Regions from separate parts of the Amycolatopsis sp. NPDC049252 genome, predicted to be linked through region 3. Evidence: riboswitches for the same ligand, from Rfam matches in the RefSeq annotation. Region 3 holds a riboswitch; each other region holds the start of a gene.
The links. Region 3 has a riboswitch for thiamine pyrophosphate ahead of ACGFMK_RS25495 (thiamine ABC transporter substrate binding subunit). Riboswitches for the same ligand answer to the same signal wherever they lie in the genome.

Region 1: another riboswitch for thiamine pyrophosphate. It lies ahead of thiO (glycine oxidase ThiO); the one in region 3 lies ahead of ACGFMK_RS25495 (thiamine ABC transporter substrate binding subunit).
Region 2: another riboswitch for thiamine pyrophosphate. It lies ahead of thiC (phosphomethylpyrimidine synthase ThiC); the one in region 3 lies ahead of ACGFMK_RS25495 (thiamine ABC transporter substrate binding subunit).

Annotation. Positions count from the first base shown of each region.
Region 1 is NZ_JBICSQ010000001.1:413,256-422,943, forward strand. Features, by position in the region: gene thiD (bifunctional hydroxymethylpyrimidine kinase/phosphomethylpyrimidine kinase) at 1-571, shown strand, start outside; gene ACGFMK_RS02055 (ion transporter) at 631-1,437, shown strand; gene ACGFMK_RS02060 (SDR family oxidoreductase) at 1,434-2,273, opposite strand; gene ACGFMK_RS02065 (winged helix-turn-helix transcriptional regulator) at 2,367-2,732, shown strand; gene ACGFMK_RS02070 (MarR family transcriptional regulator) at 2,729-3,160, opposite strand; gene ACGFMK_RS02075 (thiazole synthase) at 3,258-4,016, opposite strand; gene thiS (sulfur carrier protein ThiS) at 4,018-4,218, opposite strand; gene thiO (glycine oxidase ThiO) at 4,218-5,294, opposite strand; TPP riboswitch at 5,288-5,394, opposite strand; gene thiE (thiamine phosphate synthase) at 5,492-6,151, shown strand; gene ACGFMK_RS02095 (OmpA family protein) at 6,332-7,531, shown strand; gene ACGFMK_RS02100 (hypothetical protein) at 7,546-9,183, shown strand; gene ACGFMK_RS02105 (hypothetical protein) at 9,240-9,688, opposite strand, start outside.
Region 2 is NZ_JBICSQ010000001.1:401,009-410,696, forward strand. Features, by position in the region: gene ACGFMK_RS01995 (LytR C-terminal domain-containing protein) at 1-488, opposite strand, end outside; gene ACGFMK_RS02000 (DUF3263 domain-containing protein) at 485-793, opposite strand; gene ACGFMK_RS02005 (peptide deformylase) at 949-1,527, shown strand; gene ACGFMK_RS02010 (glycoside hydrolase family 15 protein) at 1,591-3,756, opposite strand; gene ACGFMK_RS02015 (S1C family serine protease) at 3,953-4,864, shown strand; TPP riboswitch at 4,915-5,039, shown strand; gene thiC (phosphomethylpyrimidine synthase ThiC) at 5,033-6,667, shown strand; gene thiD (bifunctional hydroxymethylpyrimidine kinase/phosphomethylpyrimidine kinase) at 6,664-7,464, shown strand; gene ACGFMK_RS02030 (alkaline phosphatase family protein) at 7,857-9,368, opposite strand; gene ACGFMK_RS02035 (winged helix-turn-helix transcriptional regulator) at 9,462-9,688, opposite strand, start outside.
Region 3 is NZ_JBICSQ010000025.1:80,179-89,866, forward strand. Features, by position in the region: gene ACGFMK_RS25455 (DNA-3-methyladenine glycosylase 2 family protein) at 1-826, opposite strand, end outside; gene ychF (redox-regulated ATPase YchF) at 941-2,023, shown strand; gene ACGFMK_RS25465 (ArsR family transcriptional regulator) at 2,079-2,663, shown strand; gene ACGFMK_RS25470 (hypothetical protein) at 2,660-3,127, shown strand; gene ACGFMK_RS25475 (hypothetical protein) at 3,169-3,507, shown strand; gene ACGFMK_RS25480 (DUF1330 domain-containing protein) at 3,504-3,797, shown strand; gene ACGFMK_RS25485 (winged helix-turn-helix transcriptional regulator) at 3,805-4,173, shown strand; gene ACGFMK_RS25490 (4a-hydroxytetrahydrobiopterin dehydratase) at 4,584-4,868, opposite strand; TPP riboswitch at 4,901-5,010, shown strand; gene ACGFMK_RS25495 (thiamine ABC transporter substrate binding subunit) at 5,032-6,081, shown strand; gene ACGFMK_RS25500 (ABC transporter permease) at 6,192-7,754, shown strand; gene ACGFMK_RS25505 (ABC transporter ATP-binding protein) at 7,754-8,773, shown strand; gene ACGFMK_RS25510 (hypothetical protein) at 8,770-9,312, opposite strand; gene ACGFMK_RS25515 (ABC transporter permease) at 9,384-9,688, opposite strand, start outside.

The sequences.
Region 1 (9,688 bases), on a different contig from region 3:
GGAGATCATCAACGCCGTCGCGGCCGCGTGCGACAAGGCGGAGATCGGCCGCGACGAGAAGATCCCGTTCGTCGTCGACCCCGTGGCGGCGTCGATGCACGGCCACCCGCTGTTCGACGACGCGGGCCTGCACGCCCTGCGTGACGAGCTCCTGCCGCGCGCGACGGTGCTGACGCCGAACCTCGACGAGGTCCGCCTGCTCACGGGGATGACGGTGAAGGACCGCGAAGGCATGCACACCGCGGCCGTGGTGCTGCACCGCATGGGCCCGAAGTACGTCCTGGTCAAGAGCGGTCACCTGCAGGCCGACCCCGAGTGCGTCGACCTGCTCTTCGACGGCTCGACGTTCGTGGAGCTGCCCGGTGAGCGGTACCCGACCCAGCACACGCACGGCGCGGGCGACACCATGGCCTCGGCGCTGACCGCGGGGCTGGCGAAGGGCATGTCCGTGGTCGAGGCGGCCCGCTACGGCAAGTGGTTCGTGTCCCACGCCGTCGAGCACGCGTACCCGATGGGCGCCAAGGTCGGCCCGGTCTCGGCCTTCTGGCGGCTGGCACCCGAAGAGCGTTGAGTACCCGCCCGGTTACCCTTTCCTCGTTTACTGATCCTTGACCACAACGGGGGACGGCCTTGACCGGGCGCCAGCGGGTGGCGAAGTTCCTCGAGGACCGCCGCTTCCAGAACTTCATCATCGCCGTGATCGTGTTCAACGCGGCCACCCTCGGCATGGAGACGTCGACGTCGCTGATCGACGGCTACGGCGGCCTCCTGCACACCCTCGACCACATCGCGCTCGGCATCTTCGTCGCCGAGCTGCTGGCGAAGTTCTACGCCTACCGCGGCGGGTTCTTCCGCGACAGCTGGAACGTCTTCGACCTGCTGGTCGTCGGCATCGCGGTGATCCCGGCGACCGGGCCGTTCGCGGTGCTGCGGTCACTGCGCGTGCTTCGGGTGCTGCGGCTGATCTCCGTGGTGCCGTCGATGCGGAAGGTCGTCTCCGGGCTGCTCGCGGCGATCCCCGGCATGGCGTCGATCGCCGCGCTGCTCGCGCTGATCATCTTCGTCGCGGGTGTGATGGCGACCAAGCTGTTCGGCGTCATCTCGCCCGAGAACTTCGGCGACCTCGGGACGTCGCTGTTCACGTTGTTCCAGGTGATGACCGGCGAGGCGTGGCCGGACATCGCGAAGGAGATCATGCGGCAGGCGCCGATGGCCTGGATCTTCTTCGTCGTCTACATCCTGGTGTCCAGCTTCGCGGTGCTGAACCTCTTCATCGCCGTCGTGGTCAGCGGCATGGAAGACGAGCTGCGGCAGGACATCCGCGAGGAAGAGGCCAAACAGGCCGCGACGCAGGCCGAGGCCAACCGCGAGATCCTCGAAGAGCTCCGCGCCGTGCGCGCGGAGCTCGCCGAGCTGCGACGTGAGCAGGCCGCTTAACGGAACGCGGCGACGTTCTCGGCGGCCCAGTCGGCGAACGAGCGCGGGGCCCGGCCGAGCACCCGCTCGACGTCCGGGCTGACCCGCAGCTCGGCCGGGCTCGGCGAGCCGAGGATGTCCAGGGTGTCGTCGGCGAGCTCAGCCGGCATGCTCCGGGTCATGCCGGCCTTGGCCTCGGCGCGGGTGAGCTCGTGGAACCGCACCGGCGAGCCCAGTGCGCCGGCGATGGCCGCCGTCTGCCCGCGTGGCGTGATCACCGCCGGCCCGGTCAGCTCGTAGACCTCGCCGGTGTGCCGGTCGTCCAGCAGGCAGGCCGCCGCGACCTCGCCGATGTCCACCGGGTCGACGACCGGCACCCCGGTGTCCCCGAAGGGCGCGGCGACAACCCGCTGGGTGCGGACGGACTCGGCCCACCACAGGGCGTTGGAGGCGAAGCCGCCCGGCCGCAGGATGCTCCAGTCCGCACCGGACTCGCGCACGGCGTCCTCCAGCGCGCGCATCGCGATCCGTGTCGTGCCGAAGGGCCTGGTCGCCACGCCCAGCGTGGACAGCAGGACGACCTTACGGACCCCACTGGCGGCGGCCGTGCGGACGATGTCGGCCGGGTCGGCGCCGACGGCGTGCAGGTCGCCGGACAGCAGCAGGAACAACGCCTTCGCCCCGGCGAGCGCCGGCTCCAGGCCGGCGGGCTCGGCCAGGTCGGCCACCACGTGGCGGACGCCGTCCGGGAACGCCGCGGCGTGCCGCGACACCGCCGTCACCTGCTGCCCCGCCTCGGCCAGCGCCCGTGTCAACGGCCGGCCGATGTTCCCGGTAGCTCCGGTCACCACGATCATGTTCTGCTCCTTCGTCCGATGTCTTCGGTGCTCGGGAACGCTAGGAGCCGGGCTAACTTTTGGTAAGGACATACCTCTGGGTAAGCTCCCTACGTGACCGGAGGCGCGCAGCTCACCCAGGACGAGACCAAGCCGCGGTATGAGGTGTTTCACACCGCGTGCGCCGCCCGCGAGGTGGTCGACCACGTGACCAGCCGGTGGGGCATCTGGGTGCTGATCTCGTTGCAGAGCAACGACCTCAGGTTCTTCGAGCTGCGCGAGAGCATCGAAGGGATCAGCGAGAAGATGCTCGCCCAGTCCCTGCGGGCGCTGGTCGAGGACGGCCTGATCTGGCGGCGCGTCGAGCCGACGACACCGCCGCAGGTCACCTACGGGCTGACCGAGTTCGGCCGGGACGTCGGCGAGCCGCTGGGAGAGCTCTTCGACCGGATCACCCGGCGGCTGCCGCCCCCGGCTTAGCGGTCTTCGTCGGCGATCAGGGCTTCGAGCGCCGGAAGCGCCGTCGTCAGCGCTTCGCGGTGCTCGGGTGACAGGCGATCCAGCCGCCGGTTCAGCTCCTGCACCCGTGTCGACCGGACGCCGGAGACGAGCCGCTCGCCTTCTTCGGTCGCCTTCGCCAGCCACGCCCGCCGGTCGACCGGGTCGGACTCGCGGCTGACGTACCCGGCCTCGACCAGGGACGCGATGATCCGCGACATGGTCGCCGCGGCGACGCCCTCCTTGGCGGCGAGATCGCCGAGCCGGAGCTGACCGGCGTGCACCAGGGTCGCCAGTGCGGAGATCGCGCCGTGGCCGGGGCCCGGCACACCGGCCTGGCGCAGCGATCGCGACAGCCTGCCCACCGCGAGGTACAACCTGCCCGAGGTGTCCTGGACCGATGTGGTCACGGCTGGCTCCTTCTGCCTCACCCGTGCGCGGGTGCGCCGGAAAGTTCGGTCCACTTTACGGGTTCCCGGTGCGGGTTCGGTGTTAAGGCGCCGGCGGTCAGCGCGGCGGGCTCGACGCCTGGGCCCAGAAGCGCTGCGGCACCCGCCCGGCGCCGCGGGCCAGGCGTCCGGCGACGACGGCCGAGCGCATCGCCGCGGCCATCCGTTCGGGATCACTGGCCCGGGTGACGGCCGTGGACAGCAGGACGGCGTCGCAGCCCAGCTCCATCGCCAGCGTGGCGTCCGACGCGGTGCCGATTCCGGCGTCGAGGATCACCGGCACACCCGCTCGCGAAACGATCAGCTCGATGTTGTGCGGATTACGGATCCCGAGGCCGGTGCCGATCGGCGCACCCAGCGGCATCACGGCCGCGCAGCCGGCCTCCTCCAGGCGCAGCGCGAGCACCGGGTCGTCGTTCGTGTAAACGAACACGGTGAAGCCGTCGGCGGCCAGCTGCTCGGCCGCGTCCAGGGTTTCGACGGGGTCCGGGAGCAGCGTCCGGTCGTCCGCGTGCACCTCGAGCTTGATGAGATCGGTATCAAGCGCCTCGCGCGCCAAGCGCGCCGTGAGCACCGCTTCGGCCGCCGTACGGCAGCCCGCGGTGTTCGGCAGCAGCTGGATCCCGAGCCTTTTCAAGAGTTCGAGCACGCCGGAGCCGCCTTCGGCGTCGGCGCGTCGCATCGCGACGGTGGTCAGTTCGGTGCCGGACGCGACCAGCGCGCGTTCGAGCACGGCGAGGTTCGCCGCGCCGCCGGTGCCGATGATCAGCCGTGACGACAGCTTGTGCGTGCCGATGACGAGCGGTGCTTCGTCCACTTCAGCCTCCCTGGACGGCGGTGAGCACGTCGAACGCCGCGCCCTTGGGCACGGCGGTGGTGGCCCAGTCGCCCCGGCGGACGACGACGCCGTCGACCGCGACGGCGATCCCGGGCCGCTGTCCGCCGGCGGCGTCGAGGACGTCGGCCACGGTGGCGTCGTCCGGGAACTCCGTCCACCGGCCGTTGAGCTTGATCTCCATCACACGTGCTCCTTCCGGGACAGGCGGGCGGGCGAAGCCGCTTCGACGCCTTCGGGCGGCTTCTCCCCCGCGAGCCAGGCGACCACGGCGTCCGCGGTCACCGGGGCCAGCAACAGGCCGTTGCGGTGGTGCCCGGTCGCGGCGTAGACGCCGTCGTCCAGGACACCGAGGTACGGCAGCGCGTCGCGGCTGCCGGCGCGCAGGCCGGCGGCCGTCTCGGCCAGCTCGTACTCGGTGATCGCCGGGAAGACGCGCTCGGCGCCCTCGATCAGCTCACGGACACCGCGCGCGGTGACGGCCTGGTCGAAGCCCGCTTCGTACTGCGTCGCGCCGAGGACGAGCTCCTGGTCGCCGCGCGGGACCAGGTAGATCGGCCGGCCTTCGACCACGGCCCGGACGGTGCGGGTCGGCGGCGGCAGGCAGCCGCGGCGGGGCTTGAGGCGGAGGATCTCGCCCTTGAGCGGGCGGACGGCGTCGGCGAGCTGCGGGTGGAGCCGTCCGGTCCAGGCGCCGGCGGCGAGCACGACGGCGTCGGCGTCCGGGATCGTTCCGACGCGTTCGCGGACGAACCGGACCTGGTGGTTGACGCACGCCGCGTACAGCGCGTTGAGCAGTTTCCGGTTGTCCACGGCCAGGTCGCCGGGCACGTGGAGTCCACTTCGGACGGAACCGACGCCGGGCTCGAGCCGCTTGGTCTCGCGTCCGGTCAGGCGTTCGGCCGCGCGGCCGAGGGAGTGCAGGTAGCCGGCGAGGATGTCGAGGTGACCGGCGTCGGCGCTGTCGAAGGCGACGACCAGCGTCCCGTGCTCGGCCAGGCCCGGGTCGACGCCCTCGTCGACGAGGTCGCGCGCGAAAGCGGGCCAGCGGCGCAGCGACTCTTCGCCGAGGGCGAGGACGTCCTCCTCACCCGGCCAGGCTTCGGTCACCGGGGCGAGCATGCCGCCGGCCAGCCAGGACGCACCGCCGCGCACGGGTTCGGGGTCGTAGACGGTGACCGCGTGGCCTTGCGTGGCCGCCCGCCACGCCGCGGACAGGCCGATCACGCCGGCACCGACCACGGCCAAGGTGTTCGTCATGGGATCACGCTCCCTGCGCCGGCATGACCCGGATCAGGTTCCACGGTCGGAGCGGCAGCTCCCTCTCAGCCCGTTGCCTCGGGCTCCCGTGCGGACCCGTTCACCCTACTGTGCCGTTCGTTGCCAGTCCAACCACGGTCACGCCGGATGGCTTTCGTGGCAACGGCGCTTTTGGCCGGCCGGGTACGGTCGCCGCTATGCCCGCCCTCTCCGGTGACAAGATCCGCGCCCGCCTCGACACCGCGCGCCTGTACCTGTGCACGGACGCCCGAACGACCCGCGGCGACCTGGCGTCGTTCGCCGACGCGGCCCTGTCCGGCGGCGTCGACATCATTCAGCTGCGCGACAAAACGGGCGCCCTGGAAGCCGCGGGCGAGATCGCGGCCCTGGAGGTGCTGGCGGAAGCGTGCGCCCGCCACGGAGCACTGCTCTCGGTGAACGACCGAGCGGACGTGGCCCTGGCGGTCGGCGCGGACGTGCTGCACCTGGGCCAGGACGACATCCCGGTGCCCCTGGCCCGCCGGATCCTCGGCGACGAGGTGGTGATCGGCCGTTCGACGCACTCCGTCCCGCAGGCTTCGGCCGCGGCTGCCGAGCCGGGCGTGGACTACTTCTGCACAGGCCCCTGCTGGCCGACGCCGACCAAGCCGGGGCGTTCGGCACCGGGGCTGGACCTGGTCCGTTCGGTGGCCGCTGCCGCTCCGTCCCGGCCTTGGTTCGCCATCGGCGGCATCGACGTGCCGAGGTTGCCGGAGGTGCTGGCGGCCGGGGCGTCGAGGATCGTGGTGGTCCGGGCTATCACGGAGGCCGAGGATCCGGCTGCGGCGGCGCGGGAACTGCGGTCCCACCTGATCTGAGAGAACAGGTTCGGTCGAACCCGCACATTTGTTACTGGTGAAATCAGATCTTCATCCCACCCGCTTCGGGTTTACCCGATCGGGCCATTTGTAGAAAGCACGGAGTAACGGCGTTCGGCCGAACACCGACCTCCGTGCGGAACCCCGAAGCAACGGCAACAGGGGCCGCACGGAGGATTCGTGAAAATCTACGACTACGAGACGGCCACCTCGCCGAAACGCTCGATCTCCAAGGGCGCTCGCATCATGGCGGTCTTCGCCGGCGCGGTGCTACTGTTCGTCGCGATCGTGGTCGTGCTGAACCAGGTCGCGGAGCCGGGCAAGAACACGGATCTGGTGTGGCTGGCGGAAAAGACCACCCATTCCCCCGGCGCCCTGCCGCGCGCGTTGCGCGATCGCCTTCGCCAGGCCGGTAAGGACGGCGGCGCCAAACTCACCGCCTATGCCGTCGGCGAGCAGGCGGTTAACGTCGCGAACGACATCGGGCTGGACCTCGACCGCGGGAACGGAAAGGTCGACGACGGCCGGCAGCAGGCGTCCAATGTCGACAAGATCGTCAAGGACATCGCCGGACGCATGGGGAAAGCCGCGGTCAGTCCGACGGGCTTTTCCTTGTACGCCGCGTTGCACGCCGCCGCGGACGAGGCCGCGCGGACCGGGCAGGCCGAGGTCTGGCTGACGAGCACAGTGCTGACCGGCTCCCTCGATCCGCTCACGATCTCGTCGCTGAGTGCCGGCGCGGATCCCGAGCAGGCCGTCGACGAAGTGCTGAAGACCCCGCTGAAAGATCTGGATCTGCAGGGGGTCGATTTACACATCGTCCTTTTGACCCCGGTGGGCGCGGAACAGCGGCCGCTCGATCCGCGATCCGAATCTTGGCGCGAAAAGTTCACCACCACCCTCGCCGATCACCTCGGCGCGCAAATCGCCGACCCGATCCACGACAACGGAACGACCGGCGCCTGGCCGAACGCCTCGGTGGTCCCGCCGATCATCCCGTTCACGCCCCCACCGCCGCCGGTCAAAACGGACGATCCCCGAATCGACGAGGCGGCGTTCGCGCCCGACAGCGCGGAGCTGATCGACCGCCCGGCCGCGACAGCGGTGGCCGCGCAAGCCGCCCAGCTGTACCGGGAAAAGCACGGGAAGTCCCGGATCAACGTCACCGGCTATTGCGCCCGCTACGGCGACCCCGCCGGCGCGCGCGACACCTCGGCGAAGCGCGCCGAAGCCGTCGCGCAGCTGCTTCGCGACCAGGGAATCCCGGCCGGCGACATCACGGCGTCCGGCGTGGGATTTGACGAACTCGCCACGCCTGGTCAGGACGCCACGTCGCCGGCGCAGCGAGTGGTCGTCATCAAGCTCGTCGCCCGCTCTTGAGAAACGGAGAATTCGTGACCGACACGCCCGACGTGCCGCTGGCGGCCTACCCCGGCCTGCCGAAGGGCACATTTCGCGTAACCGACCTGCCGAGACCTGCCGCGATGGCCCTCGGCTCCACCGACGAGGGCGTCTGGACGGCGGCCGCTGCTACCTACCTCACCGTGATAGACCCGACGACTGGCAAGCCGGACCTTGACCGGCCGCTGGCGGACACCGCGGCCGGCGCGGTCCAGAACGCCGCCGCGACCTGCCACGCGCAGGCGCTGGAGTACTCGGCCCCGACCGACGACCGCGCGGCCGAACAGGACCTCGAGGCCGCCAAGCACCTCGCCGAAGCGGTCGACACGATCGAACACGCCAGCGGGATCCTGAACGACCCGGTTACCGGCCCCGACGGCGAGAAGATCGACGGGCGGCGGATCCAGGCCATCCACCACCAGGACGAGCAGCTGGCCCGCCAACGCAGTGCCGAAGGCGACTCGCGGCACACCCAGCGCAGCTGGGAGAAAGCATGGCGGATCCTCGCCTCGACCCTGCTGGGCGTGATGGACGCGATCCTCCTGTGGAAGCCGCTGCTGAACCTGTCGTTCACCAGCGGCTCGGACAACGCGCTCCGCTGGGCGATCGGGCTCGGCATGGTGAGCCTGCAGGTGCTGGCCATCGAGTGGGCGGCGCGCACATTCGTCAACGCCGAACGGTTGAGCGTCGACCGCCGCGGTGCCGCGGCGGACTACAACCGCCCGTTCCGGCACGGCCGCTCGGGGCCGGAACGCCCGGCGCCGACCACCGACGAGATCGCCGAAGCCGACCAGCAGTACTCACACGCCTACTACGGGCTGGTCGGGGTGGCCGCGGCCGTCGCGATGATCGGCGGCGTCCGAGTCGCCTGGCTCGCCCGGCAGGCGGATCTGCCGGTCTACGAAGCCGTCCTGTTCGGCATCGTGATCGGCCTGATCCTCGGCTGCGTCGTGGTCCAGATGGCACGTCTGTACTGCCGGGGGAATCTGCTGGGTGACCGGCTGGAGATCGAGCGAACGGTGATCGACGAGATCACCGGCCGCATCAAGCGAGCCCAGGGTCGGGTGGCCGCCGAACGGGAGGCCGCGCACAGCGCCCTCGTCGCCGCGGACAAGTTGACGAACCACGCCGAGACACTCCGGCAGCGCACCTTCGCCGACTCGCTGCGTGCCGTCGAACTAGCCTGGACCTGGTTCGGCCTGCCCCCAGGCGATCTCGACCGCGAGGAGTTCAGGCGCCGGGCCGTTCCCGAGGTCGAAGACACCGGGGCGCGGCGTGTCGACCTCCGCTCGCGGCTCGACCTCGTCAACACCTGGCTCGCCAACCGCGAGTCGATCTTCGCGCCGACAGCTTCGCCGGGCGGAAGCCCAGCGCTCGCCGAGTTGACCGTCGGCGATGGTGATCGTGGCAGCGCCCTGCCGGTCCGCCAGAAGAAGGACGAGCTGATCATCGTGGGACCCACGCCAGTGGAGATCCCCGACCGGCCGAAGCCGCCGCACCGGTTGATGCTGGTCGGCGCGGCCCTCACGGCGGTCGTGACCCTCACCACGGCCTGGCTGGCTCCGGTCGACAACGGCCCCTCGGAGGACACTGCTCAAGGCGTCGTCACAGCCTGGTCTTACCCGGCCTGAAGCCTGTGAAGGCCTCCTTACCGGCTCTTATGGCCGGTAAGGAGGCCTTCACGGATCTACGGCGTCGGAGTTGAAGCCGCGCCCTGGCTGGTCGGGGGTGCCGCCGAGGTCGACGGCTTCTGGGACGTCGTGCTCGGGGTCGTCGGCGTTGTGGTCGGCGACTCCGACGAGGTTGTCGGCGGGGTGTTCGACTCCGTCGTGGACGGGGTCGGGGTCGGCGAGTTCTGCGTGTCGTCCGTCGACGTTGCCGGGGTGGTCACCGGGGTCTTGTCCGGCTGACCCGAGCCGCCGCCGAAGATCTTGCCGATGCCTGCGCCCGTGCCGCCCGCCACCTTGCCGCCGGTGGCCGCGTCCACGCTGACCATCGCCAGGATCGCCACCGCGAACGCCACCACGCTGGTGCCGATGATCAACGGCCAGCGCAGTTTGCGCAGCCGGCCCGGTTCGTCCGCCGGCGGCCCCTCCTCGCCGGGCTTCGGCAGCTGCACCGTCGGTTGTTCGGTCA
Region 2 (9,688 bases), on a different contig from region 3:
TCGGTGCCCGGCCGGTAGTAGGCCGTGGTCGCCGGGATGATGCCCTGCGAGTAGTTGCTGACCTCGGTGACGTTCCAGCCCGAGCCGGCGAAGTCGTCCTTCGCCCGCGCCGCGAGGCCCTTGATCGTCGAGTTGTTGAACACCCGGACGGTGACCCACTTGTTGGACGTCTGCTGGTCGCCGGGCTGGCCCGGCTGCCCCGACGTCGGCTGGCCGGGAGTCGGCTGGCCCGGTGAGGGCGGTGTGGACGACGTCGGGCTGGGCGTGGTCGACGGCGGCGGGGTCGACGACGTGGGTGACGTCGGCGACGACGGCCCGCCCGGCGGTGTGCCGGGCTGGGTGCTGGGCGTACCGCTCGGCCCGGCTTCGTTCGACCCGCCACCACTCAACGCGGAGATCCCGCCGATGACGGCGGCGATGATCGCGACACCGATCAGCGCGACGCCCGCGGCCTTCATCGGCCGGGACATTCCCGAAAACACGCTCATTTCAGCTCGATCCCCAGTCGCCGTGCGCCACGTTTGCGTTGCCGGGCGGCGCGCGTCTTGCGCAGCCGCTTCACCAGCATCGGGTCGGCTTCGATCGCCTCCGGCTTCTCCAGCAGCTTGTTCAGCAGCTGGTAGTAGCGCGTGGTGGAGACTTCGAAGCGCTCGCGGATGGCGTTCTCCTTCGCCCCGGCGTGTCGCCACCACTGACGCTCGAAGGCGAGGATCTCGACCTCGCGTTCGGTCAGGCCGGGCACGGGCTTCGGCGGCGACGGCTGCGGCTCAGCCATCGACTCCGCGGCGTCCATCCGAGTCCCTCTCAATCGGGCGACATGGCGATCATGACCTAGCTCTTCCGCGGGCGTCATTCAACCACGGATCCGCACGCCGACGTGGGCATCGACACCGGCGCGTCACGGTCTGATGCAGGTCTACCAGAAGGGTCCGACTAAACTGCCCGCTCGTGACCGTCCACGCCATCCGGATCGCCGGCGACCCCGTACTGCACAACCCGACTCGGGAGATCACCGAGTTCGACGAGCAGCTGCGCATCCTCACCGACGACATGTTCGAGACGATGTACGCCGCCGAGGGTGTCGGCCTGGCCGCCAACCAGATCGGCCTCGACCTGCGGGTGTTCGTCTACGACTGCCCGGACGACGAGGGCGTGCGCCACAAGGGCGTCGTCGTCAACCCGAAGCTCGAGACGTCGGAGATCCCGGAGACCATGCCGGACCCGGACGACGACTGGGAGGGCTGCCTCTCGGCGCCCGGCGAGTCGTACCCGACGGGTCGCGCGTCGTGGGCGAAGGTGACCGGCTCCGACATCGAAGGCAACCCGATCGAGGTCGAGGGCACCGGCTACTTCGCGCGCTGCCTGCAGCACGAGACCGACCACCTCGACGGCTACATCTACCTCGACCGGCTCGTCGGGCGCCACGCCCGCGCCGCGAAGAAGATGCTGAAGTCCAACAAGTGGGGCGTCCCCGGCCTCTCGTGGCTCCCCCCACGCACCCCGGAAGACGACGGCGCCGTCATCTGACCTCCAAGTCCGTGAAGGCCACATTGAGGGACTCTGAGTCCCTCAATGTGGCCTTCACGGCTTTCAGCAACCCAGGAAGTGGCAGCGGACCACGCGCGGGGTTTCGAGGGTCGCGCCCGCCTTGACGTCCTGGGCCAGGCGGACGTACTGCGCGTGCGTCCAGGCCAGCGGTGTCGCCGAGGTGTTCGGGGTGCCGGCCGGGAACCCCGTCTGGCCCGACGGCGGGTTCTCGTCCCACACCTGCTCCGGCATGGTCTCCGCCGAGCTGCTCACGCGGCCGAGGTCACGCAGCCGCCGCGCTGCCGCGCCGGGCTGGCCCAGCGTCAGTTCGTACTCACCGCGTTCGCCGGCCAGCAGCGGCCACAGCCGGCCGAACGTCGTGCGGCTCCCGGCCGGGAACGTGTAGTCCCACGGTGAACCGTCGGCCTGCTCGCCGTAGCCGTCCTTCGTGTAGCGGTGCCAGAACTGGCCCGTCGGCGTGGTGAACGAGATCTCCTTGTCCGTGACGCGCACGCTGTTGACGATCACCGGGTCGTCGGCGCGGTAGATGCCGAGGCGCACCAGGTCGAGGAACCCGGCGTCGGTGACCGCGCGCTGGTCCATCGTCACGCTGGAGTTGCCGAGGTTGTACGTCGTTCCGGCGTTGGCGTTGCCGTCCTTGGTGAGCCGGACGAAGTACGGGTCCTTCGACAGCGGCCCGTTCGTGGTGATCGTCTGCTTCGGCAGGTCGGCCTTGAACTTGTCGGCCGCGGCGAGGTACCTCTTGGCGTCGGCGGCCGCGCCGTTGTGCGACGCGATGTCCGCGGCGCACACGAGCCCGGCGATCACCGAGGCGATGGTCGACGGGGACCAGCCGTCCTGCTCCTCCCAGCGCTCCTGCTGGGTCCACGGCGCCGCCTGGCCGTCAGGACCCTTGTAGGACAACAGGAAGTCGGCCGCCTTGCGCACGCCGGGCCAGACGTCGTTGCGCCCGAGCTGCTGGGCCAGCACGATCGGGAAAGCGGTTTCGTCGAGCTGGACCGACGTCCAGTACGGCACGCCGTCGACGCGGCTGTTCTGCGGCAGGTGCCCGTCGGCCTGCTGCTGCGTGCCGAACATGTAGGTCACCGCGCGGCTCGCGGCCGCCGTGTCGCCGCCGGCGGCCAGGCCGGTCGCGATCTGGTAGAGGTCGCGCGGCCAGACCAGGTGGTAGGTGCCGGACGGCGACCACTCCGGGTCGTTGTTCCCGAACCGCCACGGCATGCTCGGCGACGCGATGAACGCGCCCGGGTGGTGCTTGTCCTCGCTCGCGGCCAGCGTCAGCATCGACGCCTTGTAGAGGTCGCGCTCGCTGTCGGTCTTCAGCGACGACGGCGGTTTGCTCACCCCGCGCAGGTACTGCTCCCAGCCGCGGTCGTAGGCGCGGGTGATGGCGCCGAAACCGCGTCGCTGCGAGGCCTGCGCGTTGCCGAGCGCGTCGGCCGCCTTCGCGCCCATGCCGAGCGCGAGGGTGACGTGCCGGGTGCGCACGCCGTCGGCCGCGGTCTGCCCGGTGAGCACTACGTTGCCGTGGCCGGCGGTGTCGTAGGTCGCGAGCTTGAACGTCTTCGCGAGCTGGGTGCCGCCGTCGGACGCGCCCGCGTAACCGACGCTCGTGCGCGTGAAGCCGGGCTTGGCGGTGAGGGCGGCGGCGTTGGTGGCGTCCGACGCGGTGAGCGCGTCCCCCTTGCGCGCGGCCGAGTCGTCGGAGCCGTCGTTGGTCAGGTCCGGGTCGGCGACCGCGTAGAGCTGGTACGGCCGGCCGGTGAGCGACTGGAAGTCGACGTCCACCAGCACGGTCGTCGCGGCCGGGTCGGTGACGTAGGTCTTGCGCAGCCGCCACCGGTGCTGGTCATCGGTGATGGTCTGCTCGTAGGTGAGGCTGTCGTCGTCGGTCCGCCGGACCTGCTGCGACTTGGTCGTGTTGCCGGCGACGGCGAAGCTGCGCCCGTCGGTGACGACGAAGTCCATCGAGCGGACGCTGGGCGTGGACAGGTCCGGGTAGTAGACCTCGGACAGCTGGCCGCCCTGGAGCGTGAACCAGACGTTGCTGCCGCGATCGTGGGCCGTGCCGAAGCCGGTCTTGTTCGCGGGTAGCCAGCTGGGATGGACGCCGGGCGCGCCGGGAGCCTCCCCCTGCGCCGCCGCGGTCGCCGGTATCAGGCCGGTGACCAGCAGCCCGGCAAGGGCCGAGACCATGAGTTTGCGCATATCAACCCCACAGTGATGTCGCCTCTGCACCGTTACAGAAGCGACAGGCAGTGTCTCGCCGATCCTTCACCGGCGCATGGTCCGAATCGGTGAACCACTGACCGTCACTGGTCCGGGGTTCTCGACCAGCGAACGGACTTCCCGCGGTAACCGGCGCACACTTGAAGTATCTGCAACGGTGTAATCGAGGTACTTCATGGACGAGGCGATGGACGCCTATTCGCGCGCGGTCAGCACGGTCGCCAAGACCGTCACCCCGCACGTCGCCGGGGTTCAGCTCGGGCGCGGCAGCGGCTCCGCGGTCGTCTTCGCCGACGACGGTTACCTGCTGACGAACGCGCACGTCGTCGACGGCGAACGACAAGGCGTCGCGACCTTCGCCGACGGCAGCGAGGCACGCTTCGACGTCGTCGGTGCCGATCCGCTGTCCGACCTCGCCGTGCTGCGGGCGCGTGACGAGACGCCGTCCGCCGCCGTGCTCGGGGACGCCGACAACCTGGTCGTCGGGCAGCTCGTCGTCGCGATCGGCAGCCCGCTCGGCTTCTCCGGCTCGGTCACCGCGGGGGTCGTCAGCGCGCTCGGCCGGGCGCTCCCGGTGCGCCACGGCCGCGCCGGCCGGGTGATCGAGGACGTCATCCAGACCGACGCCGCGCTCAACCCGGGCAACTCCGGCGGCGCGCTCGCCGACTCCGCCGGCCGCGTCGTCGGGGTCAACACCGCGGTCGCCGGGGTCGGGCTCGGGCTCGCCGTGCCGATCAACTCGACGACGCGGCGGATCATCAACACCCTCGTCGTCGAAGGCCGGGTGCGGCGCGCGTACCTCGGCGTTGTCGGCGTGCCCGCGCCACTGCCCGACGACATCGCCGAGCGGACCGGGCAGGAGGCCGGGCTGCGGGTGCGCGAAGTGGTCTCCGGCGGGCCCGCCGAGCGCGCCGGGCTGCGGGCGGGCGACCTCGTGCTGACCGTCGGCCGCACCCGCGTCTCGGACGCGCAGGGCATCCAGCGGCAGCTGTTCGCCGAAGTGATCGGCACCCCGCTGCCGATCACCGTGCTGCGCAACGGAGCCATGGTCGACGTCTACGCCACACCCGCCGAACTGGTCGGGTGAGGTGACCGGACTTGAGTCTCACGCCCCGGCGTGGCATGGTCGGTGGCACAACACCACAACGCGGGAGCTCGCGCCATGGCGGGCTGAGAGGGTGACTGGGGATTTGTCCCAGGTGTCACCGACCGCATGAACCTGACCGGGTAATGCCGGCGTAGGGAGTGAAAGTCGTTGACAACGCTGGAGAACAAGCACGTCTCCGTCACCACGGGTCCGATCACCGGATCGCACAAGGTGTACCACCAGACCGAATCCGGACTGCGTGTTCCCGCCCGCCGGATCGACCTCTCCAACGGGGAACACTTCGACGTCTACGACACTTCGGGCCCGTACACGGATCCGGAAGCCACCATCGACGTCCACAGTGGACTGCACCGGCTGCGGGCCGGCTGGGCCGACGGCCGGGAGCACAACACGCAGCTCGGCTGGGCCAAACAAGGCGTCGTCACCAGGGAAATGGAGTACATCGCGGCGCGCGAGCGCGTCGAACCGGAGTTCGTGCGCGCCGAGGTCGCGAGCGGCCGCGCGGTGATCCCGGTCAACCGCAGGCACCCCGAGTCCGAGCCAATGATCATCGGCAAGAACTTCCTGGTGAAGATCAACGCCAACATGGGCAACTCGGCCGTCTGGTCGTCGGTCGAGGAAGAGGTCGACAAGATGGTGTGGGCCACCCGCTGGGGTGCCGACACCATCATGGACCTCTCCACCGGCAAGCGGATCCACGAGACGCGCGAGTGGATCATCCGCAACTCGCCGGTGCCGGTCGGCACCGTGCCGATCTACCAGGCGCTCGAAAAGGTCGACGGAGAACCGGAAAAGCTGTCGTGGGAGGTCTACCGCGACACCATCGTCGAGCAGTGCGAGCAAGGTGTCGACTACGTCACCGTGCACGCCGGCGTGCTGCTGCGCTACATCCCGCTGACCGCGCGGCGCGTCACCGGCATCGTCAGCCGCGGCGGCTCGATCATGGCCGCGTGGTGCCTCGCGCACCACCAGGAGTCCTTTTTGTACACCCACTTCGAGGAACTCTGCGAGCTGCTGCGCCAGTACGACGTCACGTTCTCCCTGGGCGACGGCCTGCGGCCGGGCTCGATCGCCGACGCCAACGACCGCGCGCAGTTCGCCGAGCTGGAGACCCTTGGTGAGCTGACCCACATCGCGCGCTCGCACGACGTCCAGGTGATGATCGAAGGCCCTGGCCACGTGCCGATGCACAAGATCAAGGAGAACGTCGAGCTCGAAGAACGGCTCTGCGGCGAGGCACCGTTCTACACCCTCGGTCCGCTCACGACGGACATCGCGCCGGCCTACGACCACATCACCTCGGCCATCGGCGCGGCGCAGATCGGCTGGTACGGCACGGCGATGCTGTGTTACGTCACGCCGAAGGAGCACCTGGGCCTGCCGAACCGCGACGACGTCAAGACCGGCGTGATCACGTACAAGATCGCCGCGCACGCCGCCGACCTGGCCAAGGGCCACCAGTACGCGCAGGAGTGGGACGACGAGCTGTCGAAGGCCCGCTTCGAGTTCCGCTGGAACGACCAGTTCAACCTGTCTTTGGACCCCGACACCGCGCGGTCGTTCCACGACGAGACACTGCCCGCGGAGCCCGCCAAGACCGCGCACTTCTGCTCGATGTGCGGGCCGAAGTTCTGCTCGATGCGGATCACGCAGGACGTCCGCAAGTACGCCGAGGAGCACGGACTGTCCACTGTGGAGGCCATCGAGGCCGGCATGGCTTCGAAGTCGGCGGAGTTCACCGAGTCCGGCGGCCAGGTCTACCTGCCCGTGGTGCAGCCGTGACTCCGCCCACCGCCCTCACCATCGCCGGATCCGACTCCGGCGGTGGTGCGGGCATCCAGGCGGACCTGCGCACGTTCTTCGCGAACGGCGTGCACGGCCTGGTCGCGCTGACCGCCGTCACCGTGCAGAACTCGTTGGGCGTCCAGGGTTTCACCGAGATCCCGGCCGACGTCGTCGCCGCGCAGATCAAGGCGGTGGCGTCCGACATGGGCGTGGGTGCGGCGAAGACGGGCATGCTGGCCACGGCGGAGATCATCCGCGCGGTGGCCAAGACGCTGGACGAAGTCGGCGGTGACATCCCGCTGGTGGTCGACCCGGTGGCGGCGTCGATGACCGGCCACGCCCTGCTGCGCGAAGACGCCCTGGAGGCGATCCGCACGGAGCTGTTCCCCCGCGCGACGCTGATCACCCCGAACCTGGACGAGGTCCGCCTGCTGACGGGCATCTCGGTTTCCGACGCGACCACCCAGCGCTCCGCCGCGGAGGCACTGCTGGCCTTCGGATCCCGGTGGGTCCTGGTCAAGGGCGGCCACATGACGGGCAGCACGTGCGTGGACCTGCTGACGAACGGCGACGCGTTCATCTCGCTCAGCGGCCCCCGCTACCAGACGGAAAACACCCACGGCGGCGGCGACACGATGGCCTCGGCGATCACGTCATCGCTGGCGAAGGGTGCTTCGGTACCGGACGCGGTGGCGGCGGGCAAGAAGTTCATCGAGCGCTGCGTGGCGGAGTCCTACCCACTGGGCGCGGGAGTTGGCCCGGTGTCGCCGTTCTGGGTGCTCGGCCCGTCGTGAGTGGCAATTAGGGTTCTAACCCGAATTACCACTCACGACCAGCCATGGCAGGCTGCGCGGGCTCAACGCACGTGCGAGCGCGGGCTGCTGAAGCCGCCGCCGGACCACACGGTGGCCGGGATGCTCGCCACATTGGCCGAACGCGAGTTGGCCCCACCCAACCAAGATCGCTTGGGACGGTGATTTCCGCGGCTGGCGAACAGGACGGTGTGCGGTCGTGGCGCGCCCGCACTTCGAACTGATCGCCCTGGGTGGTTCACTCCGCACCTCGGCCGCACGTAGCACGTTCGCGACGAAGCTGCGGAGAAGGGCCAACCCCTGACGGAGGTCCGACATCGAGCAGCGGCACTGGTGGGACCGGCCCGGCGCGTGAGCCGGCCCCACCGGCGCGCTCAGCGGGCCGTCAGGCGCGGGGCGTCGACCGCCCAGTACCAGTTGTTGCCCGCCGCGTAGAGGCGCCACGTGAACCGGGCCGAACGGGCGCCCGCCGGGACCGCCACCGACGTCGCTGTCGGCTGGGACAGGACGTCGCCGCCTCGGTTTGCGGACGAGGATTCCGGGCCGTAGGCCAGGAGCGGCTTCTCCGGGCCGCCGTCGAAGGAGACCGTGAGGGCGCCGCGCTGGGTGCCGTCCTGGCGGTAGTGCGAGACGAACCTGATGTCCACAATGGACTTGCCGGACACCGTGAGAGCCGGCGAAACCAGGGAAGAATCGAAGGTACCCGACGAAGACGGTGAGCCCTTGTCGTCCCACTCGTCCGGGTCCGCCACCGCGAACACACCCCGGGACCGCACGTTCGCCTCCCGCTCCTGCCCGGGCGCGGTGCGCGTCCAGAAGTCGTCGTTCGTGAACGCCCAGCCCTGCCACTCCGTCACACCCGCGGGCATGGCCGAAGCGTTGCGGACCGTCCAGCCCGACGGCGCCTCGTGCGTCCAGCCGAGCACCGAAGCCGGGACGCCGGTTTCGTCCACCCGCGGCTTCAAGATCGCCGAGTCGAACGGGTCCACCGGCACCGCACCCAGCGCGTAACCGTCCAGGGAAAGCGGAATTCCCAGGTGCCGCAACGCCGTCGGCGCGATGTCCACGATCTTCGGCGCCACCGCGGGTGTTCCCGGCGGCACCGCGCCGCCCGCCGCCACCACGAACGTCATGCGCTCCTCGGGGCTGTCACCGCCGTGGCCGCCCGGGCCGGTGTGGCCGTGGTCGGTGGTCAGCATGACCAGCCAGTCTTCGGACGCATAGGTTGGCCGCGCGCTGATCGCCGCCAGCAGCCGGCCGAGGTACGCGTCGTCCGAGCGCAGGGTTGCCGCGTACTCCGGCGAATCCGCGCCGTGGGCGTGGCCGTCCTCGTCCGTCTCTCCGAAGTAGACGAACGACGCGTCGGCCTTGTCCTGCTTCAGGTGCTTCTCGGCGTCCGCCGCGAGCTGCGGGTCGGTGTTCTCGTACCCGGCGGAGTCGCCGTCCAGGACGTACTTGCGGTCCTGGCCGGTCCGCAGGATCTTGTCCCCGATCGGCTTCCAGTCGACGGCCGCGTAGGTGTCCAGCGCCGGGTTCGCCGTCTCGGCGCGCGCGAGCCAGCTCGGGTACGCGGCCAGGTTGTTGCCGGTGAACGCGTTGTCCTTGACCAGGTGCTTGTCGGGCCAGACGCCGGTGAGGATCGACGACCAGCCGGGACCGCTGAGCGTCGGCGCCATCCCGCTGCCGTAGAGCGAGCTGCGCGACGAATACCCGCGCTGGACGAGCGCGTGCACGTTCGGCGTGTCGGCGGCCAGGAGCTTGTCGAACCGCGTGCCGTCGAGCCCGATCACCAGCACTTTGGGCGTTTTGGCCGCCCCTTCGGCGACGCCGGTCGTCAGCCCCGCGGCCGCGACCAACGCTGTGACCAGGCAGAACAGTCTCCGCATGAACCCTCCAGGAAATTGGTTCGGATGAGTTACCCGGAGGTTAGGGAGCCACGAAGACGAAGAGGTGAACGCCCGGCGAAACCCGGTGAGCCATCAGCGGACCGGCTGCAGCTCCCGGCCGTCGTAGGACTGGCGCGACGCGCGGATGCGGTCGAAGTTGGCCTGCGACCACGCGCTCAGCGCGATCAGGTGCGCGCCGACCTCGCCGCCCATGTCCGTGAGCGCGTACTCCACCGTCGGCGGAGTCGTCGGGTAGACCGTGCGCGTCAGGAAACCGTCGCGCTCCAGCTGGCGCAGGTTCTGGGTCAGCATCTTCTGGC
Region 3 (9,688 bases):
GGTCGGCGAGGTGCAGCTCGCAGCGCACGTGGTCCGGTTCCGGCGTCAGCCGCACGACGCCGGTGCCGTGCGCGAGCCGCAGCGTCCGGGCGTACGACCCGTTGGTGACGTTCTCGACGCCCGGCACCGCACGGTCCGCGAAGAAGCGAAGCAGCCCGGCGGCGTCGAAAGGCGCCCTGAACGGCAACCGCAGGCTGAGCCGCGTCGCACCCTGGTCGGCGTCACGGCGTCCGCGTCGCAGGCTGGCCGCGCGAAGCTGCGAAGGCGTCGTCGCGAACACCTCGCGGATGGTCTCGTTGAACTGCCGCACGCTGGCGAACCCCGCTGCGAACGCGACGTCGGTCAGCGGCAGCCCGGACATCTCGATGAGCAGCCGCGCCGAGTGCGCGCGGTGCGCCCGGGCGAGCGCCAGCGGGCCCGCGCCCAGCTCGGCGGTGAGCACCCGGCCGAGCTGACGTTCGGAATAGCCGAGGCGTCGTGCGAGACCAGGCACGCCTTCGCGTTCGACGGTCCCGTCGGAGATCAGGCGCATCGCCCGCGCCGCGAGGTCGGCGCGCAGGTTCCAGTCCGGCGAACCCGGCACGGCGTCGGGCAGACAGCGGCGGCAGGCGCGGAAACCGTTGGCCTGCGCGGCCGCCGAGGTCGGGTAGAAGCGCACGTTCTGCACCTTCGGCGTCGACGCCGGGCACGACGGGCGGCAGTAGATGCCGGTGGTGCGGACCGCCATGATGAACTGGCCGTCGAAGCGCGGGTCGCGGGCGGTGACCACGCGGTAGCAGCGTTCCGCGTCCCGCCAGAGCCCGGGCGCCTCGGTTGTGGTGACCATGAATCCGAGCATGCCAGCAGGTCAACGCCGTTGCTGGCGAAAATCCGACACGGCGTTCGCCCTGGTCGTGAGCCCTGGCGGCGGTCGCGGACCGGCCACGTAGACTTCGGGGTCGTGAGCCTCACCCTCGGTATCGTCGGCCTGCCCAACGTCGGCAAGTCCACCCTGTTCAACGCGCTGACCCGCAACGACGTGCTCGCCGCGAACTACCCGTTCGCGACGATCGAGCCGAACGTCGGCGTGGTGCCGCTGCCGGACCCGCGGCTGGACAAGCTGGCGGAGCTGTTCAAGTCGGAGAAGATCGTGCCGGCCGTGGTGTCCTTTGTGGACATCGCGGGCATCGTGAAGGGCGCCTCCGAGGGTGCCGGGCTGGGCAACAAGTTCCTCGCGAACATCCGTGAGGCCAACGCGATCTGCCAGGTCATCCGCGTGTTCGACGACCCGGACGTGATCCACGTCGACGGCCGGATCGACCCGCTGAGCGACATCGAGACGATCAACACCGAGCTGATCCTGGCCGACCTGCAGACGCTCGAGAAGGCCGTCTGGCGCCTGGAGAAGGAAGCGCGGACCAAGAAGGAAGCGAAGCCCGCGCTCGAGGCCGCGCAGAAGGCGAAGGAAATCCTCGACAGCGGTCGCACGCTCTTCTCCGCGCAGAAGGACGTCGACCTCGAGCTGCTTCGCGAGCACAGCCTCCTCACCACGAAGCCGTTCCTGTACGTGTTCAACGCCGACGAGGCGATCCTCACCGACGAAGCCCGCCGCGAGGAGCTGACCAAGCTGGTCGCCCCGGCGGACGCGGTGTTCCTCGACGCGAAGGTCGAGGCGGAGCTGCTGGAGCTGGACGACGAAGAGTCGGTTCGCGAGCTGCTCGAGTCGGTCGGCCAGCCGGAGCCGGGCCTGTACTCGCTGGCCCGCGCCGGGTTCCACACCCTGGGCCTGCAGACGTACCTGACCGCCGGCCCCAAGGAGTCGCGCGCCTGGACGATCCCCCAGGGCGCGACGGCCCCGCAGGCCGCGGGCGTCATCCACACGGACTTCGAGCGTGGCTTCATCAAGGCGGAGATCGTCTCGTACGACGACCTGATGGCCGCCGGCTCGATGGCGGCGGCCCGCGCGGCGGGCAAGGTCCGCATGGAGGGCAAGGACTACACCATGGCGGACGGCGACGTCGTGGAGTTCCGCTTCAACGTCTGAGTGACCGTCAGTCACTGGTTGTTGTTTTCATTGGACGCAGGATATGCTGCGTCCAATGAAAGCTTCGCCGAGCTTGCTGCCCCTGCTGCGTTCGCGCATGCAGGGTGAGCTGCTCGCGCTCGTTCTCCTGCACCCGGACCGCGAGTACAGCCTCACCGAGCTCGCCGAGGCTACTGGTGTCACGGCCACCGCCGTGCTGCGGGAGGTCGAGCGGCTGACCGGTGGGGGCATTCTCGAAGACCGGCGCGTGGGCCGGAGCCGGCTGGTCAAAGCCCGCACGGACACCCCGCTCTACCAGCCGTTGAGCGATCTCATGGCGGTCACCTTCGGGCCGATGCCGCTGCTCGCCGAGGCCCTGTCCGGGCTGGCGGGCGTGCGCGAGGCCTACATCTACGGCTCGTGGGCCGCGCGCTACAACGGCGAACCCGGGCCACCCCCCGGCGACGTCGACGTCCTCGTGGTCGGCTCGCCGGATCCGGACGCGCTCTTCGACTCGGCCGAACGGGTTTCCCGGCGGCTGGGGCGCGAGGTCAACGTCCACCGGGTGTCGCCCGAGTCGTGGGCCGCGAGCACCACCGATCCGTTCCTCACCAGCGTGCGCGAGCGTCCACTGGTGAAACTCAGCCAGGAGGCTCGATGACCCGGTGGAACCAAGGCCGCGAACGGATCGACGCGTTCATCGCGCGCGGCGCCATCGAGCACGTCCCGGCGTCGCGGGAGGCCGCCGAGGCCGAGCTCGTCCGGGCCCGGACGCACCTCGCTTCGGCGCGGCAGCTGCAGGAGACGGATCCGGAAGGCGCTTACACGCTGGCCTACGACAGCGCACGGCGTGCCCTGGCCGCCGTGCTGCAGAACCAGGGCCTGCGGGTGACGAGCCGGGGCGGGCACGTCACCGTCTACGAAGCGGTTCTCGCTCAGCTGGATCCGCCGCTGGGGCCGGTTTTGCGGCCCTTCAACCGGATGCGGGCCCGGCGCAACGAAGTCGCCTACCGGTCGTCGGAGGCGCCCGCGGTGACCGTGGAGGACGTGACCTCCGACGTCGTGAAGGTCGAGGCCCTCATCGAGGTCGCCGAAAAGGCGATCCCGAACATGTCACGCTATTGACCGCCGAACGCCGGGCGCTCACTCCGCGCGAGAGAGCGGTCTTGGACCTGTTGCTGGGCAAGGACTTTCCCGGCGCGGCGGAGCTTCGCATCCAGGCGCACACGGCCCGGGTGACCGGCCGCTGTGCCTGCGGGTGTCCCACGATCGACCTGGCGGTGGACGAAACAGCACCCGTCGCCGGCATCGAGGACCGGGTCGCGGTGGAGGTCGACGTCGCGGACGGCGGGCTCATCGTGTTCGCCGACGAAGGGCGCCTGTCCGGGCTCGAATACTGGAGCGTGGGCGACGAGACCCCGGCCGAGTTCCCGCCGCCCGAGGACATCCGGGTAGTGACGGCACCACGTGAGGGACCCGGCGTTCTGCCACCCTCGGAGTCGTGAGCGTCTACGTCATCTCCGAGGTCGAAATCCTCGACGAAGTGCACGGACAGCGGTACCGCGAACTCGCCCAGGAATCGATCGCCCGGTACGACGGGCGCTACGTCGTCCGGGGCGCGGCGCCCGCGGTCCTCGAAGGCACTTTCGACGAACGCCAGCGTGTGGTCGTCGTCGAGTTCCCCGACCGGAAGACCGCCGAACGCTGGTACGCCTCCGCCGAGTACGCCGAGGCACTGGAGCTCAGTAAGACCGCGCTGCGGCGGCGGTTGCTGCTCGTCGACGGCGTGGCCTAACGTCGGCTTGGTGGAGCCGCTGACCGCTGATCTCTTCGCGCCGCAATGCCCGTCCGCCGAAACGCCGTTCCGGATCGGGGACAAGTGGGGCGGGATGGTGGTCATCTGCCTGAAGGACGGGCCACGCCGCTTCTCCGAGCTGCGGGTGCCGCTTCGAAACGTCAGTCCGAAGGTGCTCACCGAGACGCTGCGGTCCCTGGAGCGCGACGGGATGATCACCCGCAAGTCCTACGACGAGAACCCGCCGCGCGTCGAGTACGCGCTGACCGACCTGGGCCGGACGCTGTTCGAGCCCATGGAACGCTGCCGCGAATGGGCCGAGGAGTACCTGCCGAGCCTGCTCGAAGCCCGGCAGGCCTACGACCGGGCGGACTAGCCGAGGAGGCCCATCAGCGCGATCGCGATCAGGACGACCGCGGGCGCGAGGGCGTTGATCCAGGCGCGCTGGGTGGCGGTCAGGGCGGCGGTGGCGGGGGTGCTGTTCATGGCGATTTCCCTACGGGCGGGCCGATGCTTCCGCGGGTTCAGCGCGTTGACCATGCCGAGTGTTAACAGCTGTGACGAAGCTCACCCGATCATGCTGCTGACCAGCGGAAACGGCACTCAGCCGTCCGAGTGACGGTGGCTGCGGACGGTGAACCAGAGCACCCCGCCGGCCGCCGCCACCATCGTCGCGAATGCCACTGTGCCGACCACGATCGCCTGCGTCATTTCTGCCTCTCGAGTCCGAAGTCCTTTACCGAGAGACGCCGAACGCGGGCTTTCGTGCACTCAGAGTAGCCGGGATCACAGTCCGTCGAGGGTCTCGTTGATCTGCTTGGCCAGCGCGAAGTCCTTCTCCGTCAGGCCACCGGCCGAATGCGTGCTGAGGTGGAAGGTCAGCGTGCGCCAGCGGATGTCGATGTCCGGGTGGTGGTCGGCGGCCTCGGCCAGCACCGCGACGCGGTCCACCACCTCGATCGCCTTCGGGAAGCTCGGGAGCTCCACCTCGCGCCGGATGACCTTGCCCGTGCGGACCCAGCCGTGGAGCAGGGCCCGGTCGGCTTCGTCGTCGCTCAAGATTTCCGTCATGCCTCCATCGTCCAACGTCCTGGACTACGCTGCACGGTTGCCACGGGAGTCCGGTGAGCCGGGCTGAGAGGCGGGGTGACCCGCGACCGTTAGCACCTGATCCCGGATCATGCCGGCGAAGGGAGGGCTTTCCCTCCTCGTCCGGCGAAGTGCAGGAGGGTAGATGAAACGCAGTGCTGTTCGCGCCGCGACGGCCATCACCGTCGTCGGCGTCGTCACAGCGGCGTGCTCGCTGTCGGACGGTTCCGGTGACGCGAAGCAGACGCCCACCGTCACCCTCGTGACGCACGACTCCTTCCTGGCGCCGCAGGAGGTGCTCGACGCCTTCCAGCAGCAGTCGGGCATCAAGATCTCCGTGCTCAAGCAGGGCGACGCCGGTTCGCTGACCAACAAGCTCGTGCTGACCAAGGCGAACCCGGTCGGCGACGTCGCGTACGGCGTCGACTCGACCTTCGCCTCGCGTGCGCTCGCCGAGGGCGTCTTCGAGCCCTACACCAGCCCGGAGGCCGACCGCGGGCCGCAGCGCTACGCCGTCGACCCGGAGCACCGGCTGTCCGCGGTCGACGTCGGTGACGTCTGCGTCAACGTCGACACGAACTACTTCACCGCCAAGGGGATCCCGGCGCCGGAGTCGTACGACGACCTGGCCGACCCGAAGTACAAGGACCTGCTGGTCGCCGAGGACCCGGCGACGGCGTCACCCGGGCTCGCTTTCCTGCTCGGCACGGTGGCCAAGTACGGCGAAGCCGGCTGGAAGGACTACTGGACTAAGCTGAAGGCCAACGGGCTCAAGGTGGTCAGCGGCTGGGAAGAGGCCTACACGAAGGACTTCTCGGGCTCGTCCGGCAAGGGGCCGCGGCCGATCGTCGTGTCGTACGCGTCGTCGCCGGCCGCCGAGGTCGGTGACGACGGGAAGCCACGGACGAAGGCGCTGCTCGACACCTGCTACCGACAGGTCGAGTACGCCGGGGTGCTGGCCGGCGGCAAGCAGGAGGAGAACGCGCGCAAGGTCGTCGACTTCCTGCTCTCGCAGCAGTTCCAGGCGACCGTGGCGGCCAACATGTACGTCTACCCGACGCGCCAGGGGGTCGACCTGCCGGCGGGCTGGGCGCAGGTCGCGCCGCTGCCGCAGAAACCGCAGGCGCTGACCCCGGACCAGGTGCAGGCCGGGCGTGAGAAGTGGATCGGCGAATGGCGCACGCTCGTGCAGTGACATCCGGGCCTCCGCCCCGGTCCGGGGGCTCCGCCACCCGGAGCCCCCGAAAAGCAGCAGTCGTAACCCCACCTCGGACGGCTCGCGGCCTCGGCCTGGCATTGCTCGGCGTGGCGCCGATCGGTTTCCTGGTGGTGTTCTTCGCCTGGCCGGTGCTGGCGATCATCGGCCGCGGGTTCGCCGCGGGCGGGCTCGACATCGTGCTGGGCGAGGCGCAGACGTGGCAGCTGGCCGCCTTCACGGTGGCCACCGCGGCCGGCTCGACGGTCGTCGCGGTGCTGGCCGGGCTGCCGGTGGCGTTCCTGCTGGCGCGGGTGAAATTGCCGGGCGTCGGCCTGGTCCGGACGCTCGTGCTGGTGCCGTTCGTGCTGCCGACCGTCGTGGTCGGGCTGGCGTTCCGCGCGCTGTGGCCGGACGGCGGGGTGCTGCCGATCGTGCTGGCCAACGCGTTCTTCAACGTCGCCGTCGTCGCGCGGACCGTCGCCGGGCTGTGGGCCCGGCTGGACTCGCGGACCACCGACGCCGCGCGGGCGCTGGGCGCGTCGCCGTGGCGGGCCTTCCGGTCGGTGACGCTGCCCGCGCTGGCGCCCGCGATCGCGTCCGCCGCGGCCGTGGTGTTCCTGTTCTGCGCCACCAGTTTCGGTGTCGTCCTGATCCTCGGCGGCGCGCGCTACCGGACGCTCGAGACCGAGATCTACCTGCGCACGGTCGACCTGCTCGACCTCTCCGGCGCGTCGGCGCTTTCGCTGATCCAGTTCGCGGCCGTCGTCGCGGCGCTGGTCGTCGGCGGGCTGGCGCGGCGGCGCAAGGAAGGCGCCAGGATCGGTTCCGGTGCCGCACGACGTCCTCGTGGCGGCGAGTGGTGGGTCGTCGGCGCGGCGGGTGTCGTGCTGGTCCTGCTGCTGACGCCGATCGTCGCCCTGCTCGCCGAATCGGTGTCCACTTCGGACGGCTGGAGCCTCGCGGGATACCGGGCGCTCTCGGGTACCGGGGAGAAGGGCGCGCTGCAGGTGTCCGGCTGGGACGCCGCGCTGAACTCGCTGAAGGTGGCGATCGACGCGACGCTGCTCGCACTGCTGGTCGCCGTGCTCGCGTCCGTGGTACTGGTGGCGTTGCGGCGGTCGCCCGCGCGGGCCGCGCGCGGGCTCGGGGAGACGCTGGACGCCGCGCTGATGCTGCCGCTCGGGGTGTCCGCGGTGACCGTCGGGTTCGGGTACCTGGTGACGCTCGACGCGCTGCCCGGCGACCTGCGGACGTCGCCCTACCTGGTGCCGCTGGCGCAGGCGCTGGTGATCATCCCGCTGATCGTGCGGATGGTGCTGCCGGTGCTGCGCTCGGTCGACGTCCGGCTGCGCCAGGCCGCGTCGACGCTCGGCGCGAGCCCGCTGCGCGTCTGGCGCGAGATCGACCTGCCGCTGGCGCTGCGCCCGCTGGTCGCGGCCGCGGGGTTCGGGTTCGTCGTGGCGCTCGGCGAGTTCGGCGCGACGAGCTTCCTGGCCCGGCCGACGGCGCCGACGCTGCCGGTCGCGATCGCGTCGCTGATGGGGCGCCCGGGAGAGCTGAACAACCAGATGGCGTACGCCGCGTGCGCGTTGCTGATGCTCGTGACGGTGCTGGCGGTCGCGCTGATCGACCGGCTCGGGGCCGCGCGCGGCCGGGTGGGAGAGTTCTGATGGCGTTGTCGGTGCGGGACCTGACCGTCCACTATGGATCGTTCGCGGCGGTGCGCGATGTCCGGCTGGACATCGCCGACGGCGAGGTGCTGGCCCTGCTCGGCCCGTCCGGTTCCGGGAAGTCGACGCTGCTGCGCGCGATCACCGGCCTGGAGGCGTCGGCGCGCGGCACGGTGAGCTGGGACGGCGAGGACCTCGGCGCGGTGCCGGTGCACCGGCGCGGGTTCGGGCTGGTGTTCCAGGACGGCCAGCTGTTCGGCCACCGCGACGTCGCCGCGAACATCGCGTTCGGCCTGCGGATGCACGGCGTGCCACGCGCCGCGTGGGCACCGCGCGTCGCCGAACTGCTGGAGCTGGTCGGCCTGTCCGGCTTCGAGCGCCGGCGGGTGACGGAGCTGTCGGGTGGGCAGGCGCAGCGGGTGGCGCTGGCCCGCGCGCTCGCGCCGGAGCCGCGGCTGCTGCTGCTCGACGAGCCACTGTCCGGTTTGGACGCCGGGCTGCGCGAGCAGCTGGCGATGGATCTGGCGGACCTGTTGCGGCGCAGCAAGATCACGGCGCTGCTGGTGACGCACGACCAGGAGGAGGCGTTCACCCTGGCCGACCGGGTCGCGGTGCTCGACGCCGGCGAAGTCCGCCAGGAGGGCGCGGTCCGGCGGGTGTGGCGCAATCCCGTGGACGACGACGTGGCGCGTTTTCTCGGGGTGACCGGTTTCGCCGACGGGGCCGCGACGGGCGGCGTGGTCCGGACGTCACTGGGGGATGTCGCGGTGCCGGACGTCGAGGACGGTCCGGTGCGGCTGGGGCTGCGCCCGCACGCGCTGCGGGTGGCCGCTTCCGGTGTCACGGGCGAAGTGGTGGCGGCGGTGCACCGGCGTGAGCACGTCCGGCTGGTGGTCCGGCTGGTGGTCCGGCTGGCGGAGTCCACTGTGGACGCGGTAGCCCCGGCGGCGGCTGACTTCCGGGCGGGGGACGCGGTGACGTTGGAGCTGGACCCGGATGGTGTGGCTTTGGTGGGCTAGGAGCCGTAGTCCGGAAACTGCGAGAAGAAACGGCAGCCGGCCCACTGGTCGTAGAGGACCTCGGTCTCGAGTTCGTCCTTGAACAGCGCGAGCAAGAACTCCGGAGCAGTGCCCGGGTGGTGTCCCCAGCCGTCGCCGTGGTTGTCGCAGTACAGGACACCCTTGGTGCTGGGCAGAGAACTCCAGAAGTAGGTGTGCTGGTCGCCGTGTCCCCAGGCGACGAGACCGCCTTCTTCGGGATGGAAGGGGTGGGGAAAGCAAGAGTGGTCGATCTGCCGTGCGTGCCTGAAGGTCTCACTCTTGCTCTTGGCGGTGCCGAGGAACATTTCCAGCGACCGTTCGCTTTGAACGGGGTTGTAGAAGTGGATCCAGCCGCCGAACGAACCGGTCGGGAAGTGGCGGGACAACTCCTTGATACCGCTGGGCACGTCAGTTGCCAGCCGGCCTTCGACCTGCTCCCACGTCAGCTGCGGCGCCGGTTCCGTTCGCCAGTCGAGAAACCGGGCGAGCCGGGCGGCGGCAGCTTGGTCCGAAGCCATCCCGCTCCTCGTTTCGTGCTGGTTGCCCGGGCCAGGCTACCGACCTGGTCCGGGAAACCAGCCGACCAGGGTCAGCCGTCGCGGGTGGACAACCGCGCGTAGGCCAGCGAGAGCCCGATCACGATGTAACAAGCCGCTCGCAGCGCCCCTTCGCCCAGCATCTGCGTGCCCATCGGGTCCTGCAGCACCTCCGCCGGGGCCATGGACCAATTCTGCGTCAGCAGGAACGGGTGCAGCCAGTCGAGCGACGTCAGGAACCCGAGGATGGTGAACACGATGTCCGCCGCCAGGACGGACGCCACCACCAGCATCGGGTGCTCGGTCCAGCTGGAGAGCGCCAGCGCCACCGCGCCGACCGCCCACAGCTGCAGGACCA